Regions from separate parts of the Gracilibacillus sp. HCP3S3_G5_2 genome, predicted to be linked through region 3. Evidence: riboswitches for the same ligand, from Rfam matches in the RefSeq annotation. Region 3 holds a riboswitch; each other region holds the start of a gene.
What was found. A riboswitch is a leader RNA that binds a small molecule or an ion and turns the genes downstream of it on or off. The one in region 3 is predicted to bind cyclic di-GMP.

Region 1 (2,275 bases), on a different contig from region 3:
TTTATAATTGCGAGAACGGAGGAAGACCGCAAGAAATTTCATTCTTTTATTATGGACGGAAACCTCGCATGGTGTAGTAAGGTACCTGCATTCGCATTAGTAATTTCAGACACAGAAGCAGGTGGATCACATTGCTTTGATACTGGAGCAGCTTGGGGATATTTATCATTACAGGCGATGAAGAACGGTCTCATAACGCATGCAATGGGCGGATTCCATAAGGATAAAGCTCGTGAAGTACTAAACATTCCGGAACAATTTGCTATTCATGCCGTTATAGCAATTGGTTACCAGGATGAAAAAGATAAATTAGATGAAAAATTCCAAGAACGCGAATTACCTTCCAATCGTCGTCCACTGACTGAAACGGTGATGGAAGGAGAGTTTAGAGCCTGAAAGTAGATCAGGTTCTTTTTTTTTATGAGATCGTTGTTGGCTAGATAAGTCCCTCGGCACATGGAGGAACAAGATTTGTTCCATCTGGTCTGATCGATCCATACAGATTAATGATGCATCCTGTGGTGTTGGGTAATCGTTTATCCCTGTTCAAAGATTTGTCTAATTATTAAACGCAAGAGTATTTGATACTGAAGTCTTCCTTCCTACATATTAGCCCATAAGTTAAACTAATTAATTTAAAAACTACTCTGGCCTTCATTTGCTAGCGTCTATTTTGACAAAAAAACAGGTTATATGTACCTAAAAATTAGCCACCTCCAAGAAAAGACAGTAACACCTTTTGTTCGACAAAAATATACAAAATAATATAAACAAATAGACTCTCAAAACTACCATATTATTACCAATTAATATAACTTTCGGATTATTTTTGTATACTTTTATTCCTTTTTGTTGAAAAAGAGATAGGAAAGATGTAGTATAAACTACAGAGTAAAATAGTAAGAAAAAGGCAAACCGCTTGAAAAAACGGGACGCAAAGCCTAGGGTCTAAGGGTAGTATACATGAATCATATTACCTATGGCAGCCTGGTTACCTAAAATACTTAACTTATATGTATGTTGTTTTAGGCTATTTCTGTACTTGATAAGGAGAAATAGCCTTTTTATTATATTAAAAAAGAAAACAGGAGGAAATATCAATGCGTATAGCGATAGTGAAAGAAGCTTCTATCTATCGACAAGGTTTAGAAGGGGTCCTTTCTAATGAGTTTAAATCATATGATGTTATTGCAGTAGAACCAAAGCAGCAAGGCAAACTCCGAGACTATATTATTGACCTACTCATCATTGATATTGACACGAATGAAAATACGATGAATTTAATTGAGACATACATGGAAAACAACAAGAAAATTATTGTCTGGACAGAGGATACCTCTCACCCAGCGTTAACAGAGCTTTTTAAAATGGATCTCCATGGTTATTTCTATAATGGAATGGAAAAAGAAGAACTTATTCATGCGATAAAGAAGATTCTTACTGGACAGCATTATATTCATGAAGAGCTTTCAGCGGTTTTGTTAGGAGATTACCGTGAAATTCACAGCCGTAAAGAAAGACGACCAGTAGGGGTGTTCACTAACCGAGAATGGGAAGTAATGGAGCTCTTAACAAAGGGTTATAGTAACCATCGAATTAGTGAGAAATTATATATTACTGATAAAACCGTTAAAAATCATATCAGCTCGATCTTGAGAAAATTAGAAGTGCCAGATCGAACGAATGCCGTAATCACTGCGTTAAAAAACCAATGGTTCCGTGTTTCATAGCGAGAGAAAGCCTGTGCAAGAGAATGCACAGGCTTTTTTTTATATCCAATACTAGAAAAAATTTCAAGAAATCATCAGATAGTTATGACAAATAAAAAAAGTTTATGTTATAATTTCGATTATGTGGTGTGATCCTAGTGAAAATAATCGACAAAAATCATCTGATAGACTATATGCGGAGGTTACAAAATGGAAGAAACGATATCTTTGAAAGAGATTTTTGAAGTCCTGAAAAAGCGTATATTACTCATTATAGTATTAATTGTTGGTGCAGCAGCTATAAGTGCTATTGTTAGTTTCTTTGTTTTAACACCAACCTATCAATCTAGTACTCAATTTATTGTAAACCAAGATACGAATGAGACGAATAATGTCGACCTGAACCAAATACGTTCCAACGTAGAGATTATCAATACATATAACGATATTATTACAAGTAACCGGATATTAGAACAAGTAGTAGATGAAATGAACTTAACGATTTCAACAGGAGCATTAAGTGGAAAATTATCATTATCCAATTCTGAAAATTCACAGGTTGTTAC
Region 2 (2,275 bases), on a different contig from region 3:
TCTGCTTCTTGAATAGCAATCTGTGCAGTTGGTGGATAAGGTTTACCAGTTTCATTATTCATTACCCACGCACAATCACCTAAAATAAACACCTCATCATGACCTGGAGCACGCAATGTTGCGTCCACATTCACTTTTCCTTTTGTTAATTCAAAGCCTGATTCCCCGACAATTCGATTTGCTTGTACTCCACCAGTCCAAACAATCGTACCAGCTTTAATTTCTTCTTCTTCATCTCCAACAATTACTGCATCTTCTTTTACTTCTTTAATCATCGTATTAAGTTGAAATTCAATACCACGATGTTCCAGTGATTCCTTAGCATAATTCAGTAATTCCTCGTCAAAATTGGGTAAAATGGTTGGCATTGCTTCAATATCGATAATCCTTACATCTTGACGTGGAATATCATATTTTTTACATAATACTGGAACACGTTCTGCTAATTCTCCTAAAAATTCGATACCGGTAAAGCCTGCCCCACCTACAACGATAGTTAGCATGCTTGGGTCAGGATTTTTCTCATTACGATAACGAGCATACTGATACTCAATATGATCTCGAATCATACGGCTAGTATCAACACTTTGAATCGAAAAAGCATGCTCGTCCATACCCGGAATACCAAATGTGGCTTTTTCAAACCCCAAACCAATGACTAAATAATCATAATCTATTTCCCCGTTCTCTAATTGTACAGTCTTTTGCTCTTTGTTAATTTTGACAACCGTATCGTGAATAAAATGTACTCGACGGGTGTTAATGACGTCTGAAATCATAATCCGAGAACGATTTACATCAATGGTACCCGCAGCTACTTCATGTAACCATGTTGTTTGATAATGATAATTGTGTTTATTGACTAATGTAATATCCACTTCTTCTGGCTCAAATTGTTGTGTTAAACGCTTGGTAGTCATCATACCTGCATAACCTGCGCCAAGTACAACAATCTTAGGTTTATTTCCTGTCATCAAATCCTTCCTTTCCAGTTATATATCTATTTATAATTACGATAGTTTTCACCTTTTTTTCGATTTGTATGTATCGGTATAATTGCTGACAGTATATCAAAATTGCCTTTTTTCGTCTATCATCCCCCATCAAACCTTCATAGTAAATTGAATAAAAAGTATTCCCACGTAAAGGTAAGAGTCATTCAAATACATCTTCTCGTTTTTGCTACTTACGCCTCTAAAATAAAAAACCCTATGTAGTAGGGTTTTATCATCAGTTTTGTTGCACGTTGGACTTGCTTTTACTCTTATTAAGAAATTCTCTTACTTCTACTAAAGTGTAACCTTTTTCCTTTGCTTTTGCTATTAAGTAAAGCCATTCATAATCCACTTTTACTTTTATAGCCATAAACGTATTCCCCTCCTAAAATACACTACTGTATTTCAGGCAGCACAGCCATCCGATAATATTTGTATTATACGGACCTGGAACTTTGCGTCCCTATTTCTCAATAGGTTTGCCTTTTTCTGATCAAGTTGTCCAAGCTACAACTGGATAAGCATGTTTTGTGATAGTTTATTTTTTGCTCATATTTCATTTTATTATTTATGTTGTCACTCCACGTATCTACTGCAAGATCACAAGAGATTTACAGTTGATTATTAAACTATTTTTTATTTTTTTAATAACTACATGCATTATCACTGTACTAAACGTCTGTACGTCCCTCACTTATAAACTTCAAGTAAAAAAGGGATACGCCTAGTGATAACAGACGCACTTTATTATCCTTAATTTTTGCTACTAAAGGTAAATAGGCCCAATTACACGAGACTATATGATTTTCTTTTGAATTAAGCATTAAATATAATCGTTCACTCCCTTCCAAATCAACATATGTTCGCAGCAACCTTATCAAAAACACTATCACTTTTTAGCTAATTCCAAAATACCTATTATCTTGTATATATTCGATATTTCTCCTTTATATTCCTGCAAAATAGTTATTTTTAAGAAAATTGTACTAGTTTTTTCCTCCAATGGATAATATCTCTAACCAAATAGTTGACCTTTTTTTAGCTTTCGAGGAAAGTGAATAAAATTGGGGTACAATTCCAATTATTAGTGCATAAACTACAGTATACGTCTATTTATCTTATCGTGAATGAGGTGATTTTTTGGCTCGTTATTATCGTTACCGTTTACCGCCTTGGGCTCGAGAATGGATAGTAATTTGTGAAAGGTGTACACTTCCAATAGTAATTTTTCAAGCTATACGAACAGTTCTTATACCAACAACCTTCGATGTGTTATTATT
Region 3 (2,275 bases):
TATGGCTATTTTGATTTTGTTAATTGTGGCTGCTGCTCACCTATTACGGTTAGGCGGTACGATGCAGGTGGTTACCTCTACACTTGTTAAATGGATTAAAAACTCCGTTCGACGTGCTGAACTTTCGATCTGGGCAATTGTGGCCTTATTAAACAGTGCTATCACGATTAACACAGCTGCCGAAATTGCAGCGGCACCTTTTGTTCGTGAAATAGGTGAAAAATATAAAATTCATCGTTACCGTCGTGCAAACATGCTTGATGCGATCACATCAGCATTAGGTTATATCTTCCCTTGGGGGGCACCAGTATTGCTTGGCTGGTCCACGATTAGTATGATGCGGGAAACATATGAATGGCTCCCGGTTGTTGCGCCAACAGCTGTTTTCCCTTTTGTATTCCAAGGCTGGTTCCTTGTTATCGTCATGTTAGTGGCTGCATTAACCGGATGGGGATTACGTTACCAAGGGAAAAATGGAGAGGAATTAACACAACCACCTAAATAAAGAGCTATTCACGAGATATCAATTAAAGTTGACGAGATACCTAATCCCATTCGCTAGATATCGACTACTACCTCGCAAACAAAGACACGTTTCTTGTGAAGACTTGGCATTTTGTTGCCAAGTCTTTTTTCTTTACTAGACTCCGTTAAACTTTTATCTAGTGAAAAAGTTGGATTGATTAAAATAATTTAAGTGAAATAATACACATTGTTTTTTAATTGTGTTACAATTCAACAGTAAGTCAATAGTACTGTGATTATCTACCTATAATACAAGAGCAAACCTATTGAAAGATAGGGACGCAAAGCCACGGGTCTAAAGGTAACTATGATAGCCGGGCTGCTATTATTGAAGATTCCTATCTTCATACGGGTAGCTCTTTTTGACAAAATGAACGATCTTCACAGATTAAGAAAGGAGTTACCTTAAAATGAATGGTAAAAATCGAGTTGGACTTATCTTTTCCTTCGGCGTTCTTCTTGCTTCGGTGTGCGTCCACGTGTTACACCGTGTGCTTCATGTATCTCAAATGTGGCATGCTCATCATGGTTCATCGGCAGCACAGTCAGCACTTGTCTTGAATATTCTTTTGTTTATTCCAATTATGCTCTTTCTTATGACCTTTCTATTGTATCTTCGTCATAAGGAACATAAACTTATCCCCTTTTTCATTACGTTAACAATCACCTTCAGTAGTATCTCCATGATTGCTGGTGGTGAAGGAATGGTAGAATATCACTTTTCGATATTTATGGTTGTAGCAATGATAGGTTATTATGAGCGAATTGATCTAATTAGTATCATGACAACCATATTCGCATTCCAGCATATTTTAGGTTATTTTTTCTTTAGTAATTATGTGTTTGGTACAGACTCATACTCATTTTCGATGTTATTGATTCATGCTTTATTTTTAATTGCTACATCGATAGCAGTAGGTTGGCAAGTGATCCTTAGACAGCGACTGACAGAGAATTTAACTGAAAAAGAGACCCATCAAAAAATGCTGGAAGGAATGCTGGAAAAATTAGCTGAAACAACAGAGAAACTAACAAACACCTCTCAATTAGTAAATGAATTAGATGAGAAAAACAAAGCAATTATGGAGAAAAATGTGGCTCATACTCAAAATATTGCCAAAGATGCTGTACTACATAAAGAGAAAGTAAGTAAAAATGTTCAGCATATGCAAACGATTGCGAATAAAATGCAGGAGATAGATGCTCAATCCGCAGATGTTTCTCAAATTACGAAAGAGACGGATCAGCAGGTAAGGCTAGGTAATGATACACTGAAAAAAACGATAGAACATATGAATGGGATGATTACATCTATCAGCAAAACAGCTGAAACATTCCAGTCTCTAAGTAACCGTTCTTCTGAAATTAGCAATATTATTCAATTGATCACCGATATATCAGCACAGACGAACCTATTAGCATTAAACGCTGCTATTGAAGCAGCAAGGGCAGGAGAACATGGCAAAGGCTTTGCGATAGTAGCAGATGAAGTCAGACAACTATCAGAGCAAACCGCTGATGCTGCAAGTCAGGTAACCAAACTAATTCAAGCTATCCAAGACGATACGGCATCATCGGAAAATTCGTTACATGAAACGATACAAAAGGTAGAGACAAGTGAACAGAGCATGAAAAGAACAAGTGAAATATTTCAGGACATCTTTGAATCTGTTATAGAAGCGAAGGATCACTTAGAAGTAATATCTCAATCAACAGATGAGGCTGCTGTTGTGACAAAAAAGACGATGCA

Region 1: another riboswitch for cyclic di-GMP. It lies ahead of ACTNEP_RS09720 (response regulator transcription factor); the one in region 3 lies ahead of ACTNEP_RS10380 (methyl-accepting chemotaxis protein).
Region 2: another riboswitch for cyclic di-GMP. It lies ahead of ACTNEP_RS06180 (anti-repressor SinI family protein); the one in region 3 lies ahead of ACTNEP_RS10380 (methyl-accepting chemotaxis protein).

Annotation. Positions count from the first base shown of each region.
Region 1 covers NZ_JBQHXU010000005.1:195,135-197,409, reverse strand. The annotation lists gene ACTNEP_RS09725 (nitroreductase family protein) at 1-396, shown strand, start outside; cyclic di-GMP riboswitch class I at 900-999, shown strand; gene ACTNEP_RS09720 (response regulator transcription factor) at 1,101-1,730, shown strand; gene ACTNEP_RS09715 (YveK family protein) at 1,920-2,275, shown strand, end outside.
Region 2 covers NZ_JBQHXU010000003.1:238,961-241,235, forward strand. The annotation lists gene ACTNEP_RS06175 (NAD(P)/FAD-dependent oxidoreductase) at 1-974, opposite strand, end outside; gene ACTNEP_RS06180 (anti-repressor SinI family protein) at 1,231-1,365, opposite strand; cyclic di-GMP riboswitch class I at 1,401-1,489, opposite strand; gene ACTNEP_RS06185 (hypothetical protein) at 2,136-2,275, shown strand, end outside.
Region 3 covers NZ_JBQHXU010000006.1:51,278-53,552, forward strand. The annotation lists gene ACTNEP_RS10375 (Na+/H+ antiporter NhaC family protein) at 1-505, shown strand, start outside; cyclic di-GMP riboswitch class I at 772-852, shown strand; gene ACTNEP_RS10380 (methyl-accepting chemotaxis protein) at 936-2,275, shown strand, end outside.